One region of the Desmospora activa DSM 45169 genome, then DNA from elsewhere that is predicted to be linked to it. Evidence: predicted binding sites of a transcription regulator. Region 1 holds the regulator's gene; the other holds the start of a gene.
The links. The regulator LexA, encoded in region 1, represses DNA repair genes until DNA is damaged. The targets are predictions, from matches to a motif close to CGAACATATGTTCG.
Positions count from the first base shown of each region.

Region 1 (5,121 bases):
ATATGACAACGACTATGAGTGTAAAGTCGTCTGTGATGAAATTGGAGCTCGTTACTACCGTCCCCCAATGCCCAATACCGAGCCGGAATTTATCACGTGTCTGGCGGAAGTGGTATCCGACCGATGGACAAATCGATGAATTCCCCGCGCATCGCCATCCTCGGTGGAGGCATCACCGGTCTTTCCGCCGCTTATTATCTGCTGCGGGAGGCAAGAGAGCAGGGTTTTACTCCCCAACTAACACTGTTGGAAGCGGATCGGCGCTTAGGGGGGAAAATTGACACCGAGCGGACCGATGGTTTTGTGATGGAAAAAGGACCGGACTCTTTTTTGGAGCGAAAACCCAGTGCCAAACAATTGGTTGTAGATCTGGGATTGGAAAAAGAATTGGTACGCAATCAGACCGGACAAGCGTATATCCTACACCGAGGCCGATTAACGCCGATCCCGGAAGGAGCCGTGATGGGAATTCCCACCCGTCTCAGTCCCTTTGTTACCACCCGTCTTTTCTCCCCTGCCGCCAAATTGCGGGCCGCAGCGGATTTGATTCTGCCACGGGGCAACTATGACGACGATGTCTCCGTCGGTCATTTTTTCCGGCGCCGATTGGGAGATGAAGTCGTGGATCACCTGATTGAACCCTTGCTCTCAGGGATCTACGCTGGGAATATCGATCATTTAAGCTTACAGGCTACTTTTCCGCAATTTGCAGCGATCGAGGAGAAATACCGCAGCCTCATCTTGGGGATGAAACGGACACGCTCCCCTCAAGCCAATGGCGGCAAGCCACAAGGGGCTTTTCTCACCTTAAAGAATGGATTACAATCCCTGGTGGATGCACTGGATAACGCCTTGCCTCCTGGGAGTATGCGTACAGGAATACGGGTAAAAGAAGTAAAAAAAGAAGCGAATGGGTATCATTTGCTGACCGATTACAGCGAAACAATCGCCGCAGACATCGTTATCGTCACCCTTCCTCAACCGGAAGTAGACTTACTCTTTCCGCGATACGACTTTTTAAAAGCGCACCATTCGTCTCCCGCCACTTCTGTCGCTAACGTGATCCTGGCTTACAATGCCGAAGATGCCCGCCTCGAAATGGACGGAACCGGATTTGTGGTGCCGCGGCGAGAGCCCACCACCATCACCGCCTGCACCTGGACACATCAAAAGTGGCCCCATACGACTCCCGCCGGAAAAGCCTTGATTCGCTGCTATGTGGGACGCTCTGGGGATGAAGCGATCGTCGATGAATCGGATGAGACCATAGTCGGGACGGTGCGACAAGATATCAATCAAATCATGGGGATCACGGATAAACCCCTCTTTACCCGTGTCACTCGTTGGAAAAAAGCAATGCCCCAGTATACCCCTGGGCATGCTGAGTGGGTGGCACAGGTTCGAGCGGGGAGTCGAGAACACCTTCCCGGCATCTTTTGGGCGGGCGCTTCTTATAGTGGAGTTGGGATTCCCGACTGTATCGACCAAGGCAAACACGCTGCCCATGATGCTTTGGCTTTCCTACAACGATAAAGCAACCGCCCTGGCGATATCGCCGGGGCGGTTTTCCTTTTCTTAAGATGATTCTTTTTCGTTTGGGTTGTCGGGCGAGGAAGGAGTAGGTAAAGTGGTTCCCTCCGGCAAGCGATCCTCTGCCTATGTAGAGATGGAGTGTGTCGTGCAGATGTCATAAAGTCTTCTCACTTCGATTCACCCACCAAAAAGGTATAAGCCTCCTCCCCTGTCCATATATATGGTACAAACCGTCTACAGACGGGAGGGGAATACGTGCGTGCCAAATGGAAACCATTGCTGCGATCCTTGCTCATCTATCTTGTCATTATTGGTGTTACTTTGCTGGGAGACCAATACTATCAGCAAAAACAGACACAGTCGTATATCCAGCATTTTAAAGATAAAAAGGGCCAATATCTTCTAAACGAGATCGCGGATACCTATAAGATGACAATTGAACTTTACTCCAACTACAAACTGAACAAAGAGAGAAAAAAGGGATTGGTCAAGAAACTGAATCAATTGAGCAACGACCTGCGCAAGATAGATCAGGAGATTAACAGCGGTAATGCCAATCATCGCATCGACTTTTCATTTGTGTATCATGACATTAAACTGGTTAACATCGCCTTATCCGATTCAACCAAAGATGATATCATTCCTGTTATCATCCTCCATGGGATGGAAGGATTGGGAGAGCTAAAAAAAGAAATCACTTATATCGAATACCGATGATAAGCTTTTTTCATAAATGGTAATGTTGCCCGAAGGCCAGGTGCTTCGAGCAACATTTTTTTATATAATAAAGGGTGAAATGGGCCATGATTGACGCCCCTGACTGAGGAACACTTATGGAGGAGGAGTCCGATTGCCCCAACGTATTTTAATTATTCAAGCTCATCCCCATTCGGACAGCCTTTCATCCTCATTGGCCCAAGCATATCAACGGGGTGCCGAGGCTGCTGGCCGACAGGTGCGTGTATTGGAGCTTGGAAAGCTCGACTTTGACCCCAACCTGGCTTATGGCTACAAACAACCGGTGCCTTTGGAAAAAGACTTGGTAACCGCTCAGGAATCAATCCTATGGGCGAACCATATCGTATGGATCTTTCCCGTCTGGTGGGGCATGCCTCCCGCTCTGCTAAAAGGATTTATCGATCGTGTCTTTTTGCCTGGGTTCGCTTTTCAGTATCATCCACAGGGACGCGGTTGGGAACGCCTATTGACAGGACGCACAGCCAGGGTCTTCGTAACCATGGATGCCCCCTACTGGTATTATCGTTGGATAAACGGAATGCCCGCTCATCGCAGCTTCAAGCGGATGATCTTGCAATTTTGCGGCATTCGTCCCGTACGATTTACCAATCTATGTTCCGTTAGACATGCTTCTGAAAAACAGATTCAACAATGGCTGGAACAGGCTGAGAAATTGGGCGGACAAGTTAGATAGTCTGCTGCCGCCAAGCAATAATAATCCCCCTTTCTACATAAAGGGGGATTATTATGTAGAAATTCGAACCTATGTTTGTTCTCGGTGTATCTTCATGATATACTGGAGGAAATCATATGGAGTTAATTTTGAAATGGTGATTGAAGTAAAAGGAAAGGGGATGAATGTCTTGTCAAAACTATCACCTCGGCAACAAGCCATTTTAGACTATATAAAACAGGAGGTGCGTGAAAAAGGATACCCTCCCTCCGTCCGTGAAATCGGAGAGGCCGTCGGGCTTGCATCCAGCTCAACCGTCCATGGACACCTTTCCCGTCTGGAGAAAAAGGGACTTATTCGCCGCGATCCTACCAAACCACGTGCCATCGAAGTGTTGGATGAAGACAGAGCCAATCGGCCAGATTTGGTGGCAAATACAGTAATGGTTCCGTTGGTGGGGAAAGTGACCGCTGGTGAGCCGATTACCGCCGTGGAAAACATTGAGGATTACTTTCCGATCCCTCGCCGTATGGTCGGTCAAGAGGATTCCGCTTTTCTATTGTCCGTCCGTGGAGACAGTATGATTAACGCCGGTGTAATGGACGGCGATTTTGTCCTGGTCCGTCAGCAACAATCTGCAGATAACGGCGATATCATTGTAGCCATGACCCCTGATACAGAAGCGACCGTCAAGCGTTTTTACAAAGAAAAGGACCATATCCGCCTACAGCCGGAAAACGACCAGATGGAACCGATCCTCTTACCGGAGGTAGCGATCCTGGGTAAAGTCGTCGGCTTGTTCCGGGAATTACATTAAAGGCAAAAAGGAACTGCAGATGCGGTTCCTTTTACGTACGAACCGGACTTTTGGGGTTAGCCCGAGACGACCTTTAACCCGATCACCGCAATCAGAATCAGCGCGAGAAAGAAAAGGCGCCAGCCATCTCGCGCTTCTCCATATATCGCCATCCCTACAAGCGCACTCCCGGCTGCACCGATCCCGGTCCAAACGGCATAGGCCGTTCCCATTGGCAATTCTTTCATCGCCACGGCAAGCAAAGCGAAACTGGTTCCAAACCCCAGCACCAACAGTAAAAACGATCGCCAGTCCCGATTTTGATGCAGTTGATTGATCATGGTGACGCCGACAACCTCAAAGAGACCGGCTAAAATGAGATACACCCATGCCATTACCCTTCGGCCTCCATTTTTGTGATTAACTTTAACCCAGTAACACCAGCCAACAACAACAGAATCAGCAGTAATTTCGCCATTGAAAACGGCTCTCCAAAAAAAGCGATCTCTGCAAAGACGGTGCCCGCTGTTCCCAAGCCGACAAAAACGGCATAAACCGTTCCCGTTGGCAAAGAGCGTCCAGCCATAATCATAAAAGTAAAGCTGATGATAATCGCGATCACCGTTCCCGTCCATGCATAGAAATCATTGGCATATTTTAACCCGATTACCCAAAAAACCTCAAAGAAAGCAGCAACGAATACTTTTAACCAACTTCGATTCACGATCATCCCTCCCATTTATCAAATAAAAAGCCCGAGAAGATACCATTAGGATATCCTCCCGGGCTTTTGTCCCTCCGTGTACACAACCGTTGTTGTGCGTTTTCTCTCGGACCAGTCCAGCGAATACGCTGCGGAACCCTAGAAAACCGTTTGCTATACAGTTCAATCTATATTATCAGAGAAGCGACGGTAAACGCAAGGCACCTAATCGTCTCCGTGAATCCACCTTAATAACTGAGCATCAAATGACTTCAAACATCGGATTGTGTCCACTGCGTTCAAAAACTACCTTTTTATGTTTGGATATTTCTCCTCAATCGAATCCCACAGTTCACACATCGAAAAAAAGGGGCATTAATCGCCTTCCCCCTTCACTTGCAGCGTCAGGGCTTGAAGGTCCAACACTTGGCCCTCTGGGCGGAAGGAACGAAAATCAAGGATGTGAAAGTATTGTTCCACTCGTTCACATAAGGCATCATTTGTATGGAAAGCAAAAAAGCGCTTTGGATTACAGTGGTCCTCTTCCCAAATGCCTTCGCTATCCCTTCCCCCGTAAACGCCCAGATAAAATAATCCTCCCGGAGCCAATATCCGACGAATCTCCGCTAACATTGAATTCCACTCTCGCTTGGGTAGGTGCAGGAGGCAATTGAAGCT
Region 1 is NZ_PZZP01000001.1:1,341,344-1,346,464, reverse strand. Features, by position in the region: gene hemH (ferrochelatase) at 1-139, shown strand, start outside; gene hemY (protoporphyrinogen oxidase) at 124-1,533, shown strand; gene C8J48_RS06690 (hypothetical protein) at 1,789-2,250, shown strand; gene C8J48_RS06685 (NAD(P)H-dependent oxidoreductase) at 2,384-2,965, shown strand; gene lexA (transcriptional repressor LexA) at 3,135-3,761, shown strand; gene C8J48_RS06675 (DMT family transporter) at 3,818-4,135, opposite strand; gene C8J48_RS06670 (DMT family transporter) at 4,135-4,464, opposite strand; guanidine-I (ykkC/yxkD leader) riboswitch at 4,518-4,617, opposite strand; gene C8J48_RS06665 (class I SAM-dependent methyltransferase) at 4,819-5,121, opposite strand, start outside.

Region 2 (5,121 bases), 1.2 Mb from region 1:
TTTTTCCCAACTGTCCTGTTCTGCATATAAATCAGGATAAGTATGATCAAACTTTCCCTTCAACTGCCCTTCGCCTTCTTTGGGTCCGGCCACCGCTGCCCCCGCCAATATTCGCACTTGACCGCTGTAGGACCATGTGTGCTTTCCCACTCGTTTGGAAGCCATATTATTCCCCCTAACTGATCAACGTCTTTACGATGCCGATGAAAAAAGCGGCTACAACTCCAAATACGATTACAGCTCCCGCCAGTTTAAACATGTTTCCTCCTACACCCAGAACATAGCCTTCCGATCGATGCTCCAAGGCGGCAGAGGCGATTGAATTGGCAAATCCTGTTACCGGCACCGCCGTCCCCGCCCCGGCCCATTGCCCGATTTTGTCGTAAACACCAAAACCGGTCATTAAGCAGGCGATAAAAATTAATGTTGCCACTGTTGGATCCCCGGCTTTCTCCTGCGGAAAGTCAAACAATCGTATATACATGAGCTGCAACAACTGTCCAAATAAACAAATCGCTCCCCCCACCAAAAACGCTTTGATACAGTTGACGAAAACCGGCGGTTTCGGTTGGTAGTTTTTAGCTAGTTGTTGATATTGCTGTTGCTGTTTTTGTTGTGCCTGTTCTTGTGCTGATTGTTGACTGGTATCCATGATCATCCCTCCAATCGCGCCAAAATTCCCTTCTTTATCCTTCGATTAACCGCACGGTTTTATGCGATTATTCCACACAAAAAACCCGCATCGGCGGGTTCAGGCTGCTGATAAACGAGTCGCGGGACGGTCGGGTAGTTATCCGTCTCCGCTCCATGCACGCCAAAGCACAAGTCTCGCCTTGATCGTTTTCGCTCCGGGTCTCGCTTTGCGTCCTAGAGTCGCTCGCATTTCCTAAAGTGAAACTCCATCGGTGGGGTTTTATCGCTTTCCTCCGATCACGGTGACAATGCCCCCCATCAAAATATGGGCTAATCCGAAGCCAAGAATCCCCCATCCACAGCACATTTCCATCTGATGTCTAGATCGTGCCTTTTCACCGCAGTATAAACAGGAAACACCGATAAGACTGATGAAAAGTCCCATCAAGATCGTCCATAAATTACGCCTACCCATACTGGGACTCCCCCTTCCTTTTTACAAGTTGAATCCCTTTTAGCTTGACCGGAAGGCGGAAAAAGTTTGACTGGTAGTTTTCCCCGTCCACAAACGCACCAACCACTCCTCACACTCCGCTTTGATCCACTCGTTAAAAAAGCGCTGGGTGTAGATAAAGCCGCGAAAGCGGGCCCGTACTTCCCGGTAATCACGTTTTTGTTTCACCTCGATAATATGGCCGCCACTTTGACGCAATTGTCGCTTCGCTCCTTGCAACTCGCGCTCCACTTGTATCGATGTGTAGGAAAGTGTTTGTAACACGCTCTGTTTTAACTTAAACGTTTGTAATTCCAACTGACGGATATCACACTGGAGGGCACGGTAAAGGACATCCATCAGTACCACCCGCTTGATGGAACGGGCAAACTGTCGATACTCATCCGGAGCCGATAACATCCGTCTCCATCCCCTCTCCGCTATAATACTGCTTTTCATTATATGCGATCACACGTTCGAAATCCCTTGGTAATACTTTGAAAAAAAGATCGAGCGAGGGCTCGATCCTTTGGTGTTACATTTGGATATTGTCTTGCTCGGAGATATTGGCTAGTGCCTGTCCCGCCTCATCCGAATGTTGCTGTCTAACCGCCAAATCGCCTAGGGCGACAATTCCCACCAACTGATTGTTATCTACTACCGGTAAACGACGGATTTGATGTTGTGCCATCAGCTGGGAAGCTTCATCCACCGACATATTAGGGGAACCTGTGATCAAATTCTGATTTGTCATAACGTCACCCACCGTAAGTGAGGCGCCGTTTTGATCGGCGACAGAGCGTAGGACTACGTCTCGGTCCGTCACCACACCTTGCAGCTGCCCGTTTTCTACGACGGGAATAATACCCACATTATACTGCTTCATCAACATAGCCGCTTGCTGAATCGGATCTTGGGGCGACACCGATGCGACATTGGTGGACATGATTTCACCTAATTGACTCATGTATTCACCCTCCTTTTCTGGTGTTATGGTTTTCCATCAAAAGGATTTTTATACCGAGCGACAGGAGGAGAATGATCGAAACGAGAAGAGGACAAGGGACGTTTAACATAGATGAGCGGGAAAAGCGTACACCTCCGAACCGAGGGAGACCCGCTCTTTTCTATGTACACCCGTTGTACAAGACGAAATCAAATATACTGGCGTCACGATTGATATGATGGATATTCTCGTCATGTGAACCGGCAGAGGATATCACCCATTTCCCACTAAAAACAGGAGGTTTGTTATGAGCCAAGAACCGGTATTACGTATGCAAAACCTGACAAAACGGATTGGAAACAAAACGATTGTAGACGGCGTCAGTCTGGAATTGTACCCCGGTGAAGTATTCGGTTTTCTCGGCCCCAATGGCGCCGGTAAAACGACGACGATTCGGATGTTGGTCGGGTTAATGTCCATCAGTGAAGGAGAGGTTAGCATTTTGGGTACCTCTTTAAAAAAAGATTTTGAAGAGGCGGTTCGCCATGTCGGCGGCATTGTGGAAAACCCTGAATTATATAAATTTCTGAGCGGATATCAAAATCTGCTTCATTATGCCCGTATGTGTGACAACGTGGGGCCGGAACGGATCGACGAAGTGGTAAAGCTGGTGGGATTGGAACAACGGATTCACGATAAAGTAAAAACCTACTCCCTGGGGATGCGGCAACGCTTGGGGCTGGCACAGGCGCTTCTTCATTCTCCCAAAATCTTGATCCTGGATGAGCCGACCAACGGCCTCGACCCCTCCGGCATTCGTGAGATTCGGGATCATTTGCGACGCTTGGCGAAGGAAGAAGGATTGGCGGTGATGGTTTCCAGTCACCTTTTGTCGGAGATGGAGTTAATGTGTGACCGCATCGGCATTATTCAACAAGGCAAGTTGATCGATGTGAAGCGGGTGGAAGAGTTTGTAGGAACTTCTGACGTCAATGACCGCTTGACGACTATTTGGACAGTGGAGCCACTTGAACAAGCGCTGGAAGTGATCCGCTCTTTTACCGAACTACAACCTGAATCCACCTCTCGCGGTGTAGAGATTACACTGACACGGGAACAAGTACCTAAACTTAACACTCGCTTAGTGGAAGCGGAAGTCCGTGTCTACGCCATCCATTCGCTATCCAAAACGCTGGAGGACAAATATCTGGAAGTGACGGGAGGGAGTCATATTGCTTAAATTTGCCCGTTTAATCCAAAACGAGAATATGAAAATTTTTCGGCGTATCGGTACCTGGGTGATGACGGGGTTGTTGGTGTTGGTCGTAATCGGCTATGCCTTAATCACCCATTTCAATCAAGCGGCCACACAAAATCAGGACTGGAAACAAAATCTGGAAAGCGCCAACCAGCAAAACCAAGCCATGCTGCAACAAGCGGACGTCCCCGATTTTTATCACGCTGAAATCGAAAAAGAGATTGCGATGAATCAATATCGGCTGGATCACAATATCCCTCCCACAGAGCAAACCCTATGGGGCTTTATCACAGAGTCGACCGATTTTACCTCGCTCATCACCTTGTTTACCATCATTGTCGGTGCCACCAGTGTGGCTGGAGAATTTTCCTGGGGGACGATTAAACTGCTCTTAATCCGTTCCGTCAGCCGCAGCAAAATCCTACTATCCAAATACTTGGCCTCTTTTTTATTCGCTTTGGCGATGCTGGCTGTTTTATTCGTCACTTCCTTCCTTGCCGGGGGACTCTTATTTGGATTTAGCGATGCGACCATCCCTCATCTCGCTTATGTGGACGGCCAGGTAACGGAGAAAAATATGCTACTTCACATCATCGGCCTATTTGGATTAGCCAGCGTCAAACTACTGATGATGGCCACCTTTGCTTTTATGATCTCTTCCGTCTTCCGCTCCAGTTCCCTCGCCATCGGCTTATCGATCTTTCTGATGTTCGCAGGAACACAAGCAACTTTTATCCTGGCTCAATTGGGCTATGATTGGGTGAAATATCTCCTGTTCGCCAACACTGAGCTCTCCTACTACTTAAACGGATCCGCCCCGCTTCCCGGTATGACCCTTCCGTTTTCCATCACCGTTTTGGCTGTTCACTTTATCCTGTTTCAGGCGATTTCCTGGATCAGCTTTAATAGCCGGGATGTGACGGCATAATAGAGGAATACACCACAAAAAGCCACCTGTTTCGGGATCACCGACAGGTGGCTTTCATTGCAGGTGCAAGAATGCCTGCACCGCACCCTTATGCCCTATCTTGCTTCACTGATTCTATAGCAACCTAACCATCCAACGACTGCGCATCCGACGGCAACTTCCGGATTTTTTCGATATATGCCGCTACACGGCGCTCATCCTCCAGCGGATAGTCAAAGCCTAATCGCTCCGCCAGGGGCACTCCAACTTTGCGGATAAACGCCCCCGCTTGAAACAGCTTCTCCCACTGCTCTTCCGGGTCGGCACCACAATACAAGGAGAGATACTCCTCGTAGATGTCCGGCTCCAGAAACCGCTTCAACCATTTGCCAGAACTCCCAACATTCACATTCCAATCATAATTTACACCCACATGCCACTCCAAGAGATATTGAAGCGACTCCATAAAATAATAGTCGTAAAGATTCTTCACTCGCGGCAATTCATCCCGCCACAACTCTTTTGCAATATACACTTGTAGCCACCATAACTCCACCATGTGAAGATCCCACAAATACTTGGAAGGTTGCTTGACGAGATAGGAACGATCGCTAGGTTCCGGCAACTCCAAATTCAAGTTGTCTTTATCCAGCAATACTTTGCTTAAGGAATCATCAAAAACCTCACGGATACTTTTTACATCTTTAAAACTGAGGTCGATTCTGACACTATCCTGAAACTGCATCATAAAAATGGAAGAGCCGTCTTCTTCAAAATACTCATACTGCACAACGACACGATCGCCAAATCCGTCGATCCAAGCCCGATCCGTATTATAGGGATGATTTTTTACATCCGCCAGATAAAAGTCAACATCATAATCC
Region 2 is NZ_PZZP01000001.1:2,572,197-2,577,317, forward strand. Features, by position in the region: gene spoVAD (stage V sporulation protein AD) at 1-165, opposite strand, end outside; gene spoVAC (stage V sporulation protein AC) at 176-652, opposite strand; gene C8J48_RS12360 (hypothetical protein) at 914-1,108, opposite strand; gene C8J48_RS12365 (YhjD family protein) at 1,148-1,546, opposite strand; gene C8J48_RS12370 (CBS domain-containing protein) at 1,662-2,093, opposite strand; gene C8J48_RS12375 (ABC transporter ATP-binding protein) at 2,380-3,312, shown strand; gene C8J48_RS12380 (ABC transporter permease) at 3,305-4,258, shown strand; gene C8J48_RS12385 (aminoglycoside 6-adenylyltransferase) at 4,383-5,121, opposite strand, start outside.
Region 2: a site for LexA is predicted at 1,592-1,605, ahead of C8J48_RS12365 (YhjD family protein). Genes of this name have one in related genera too.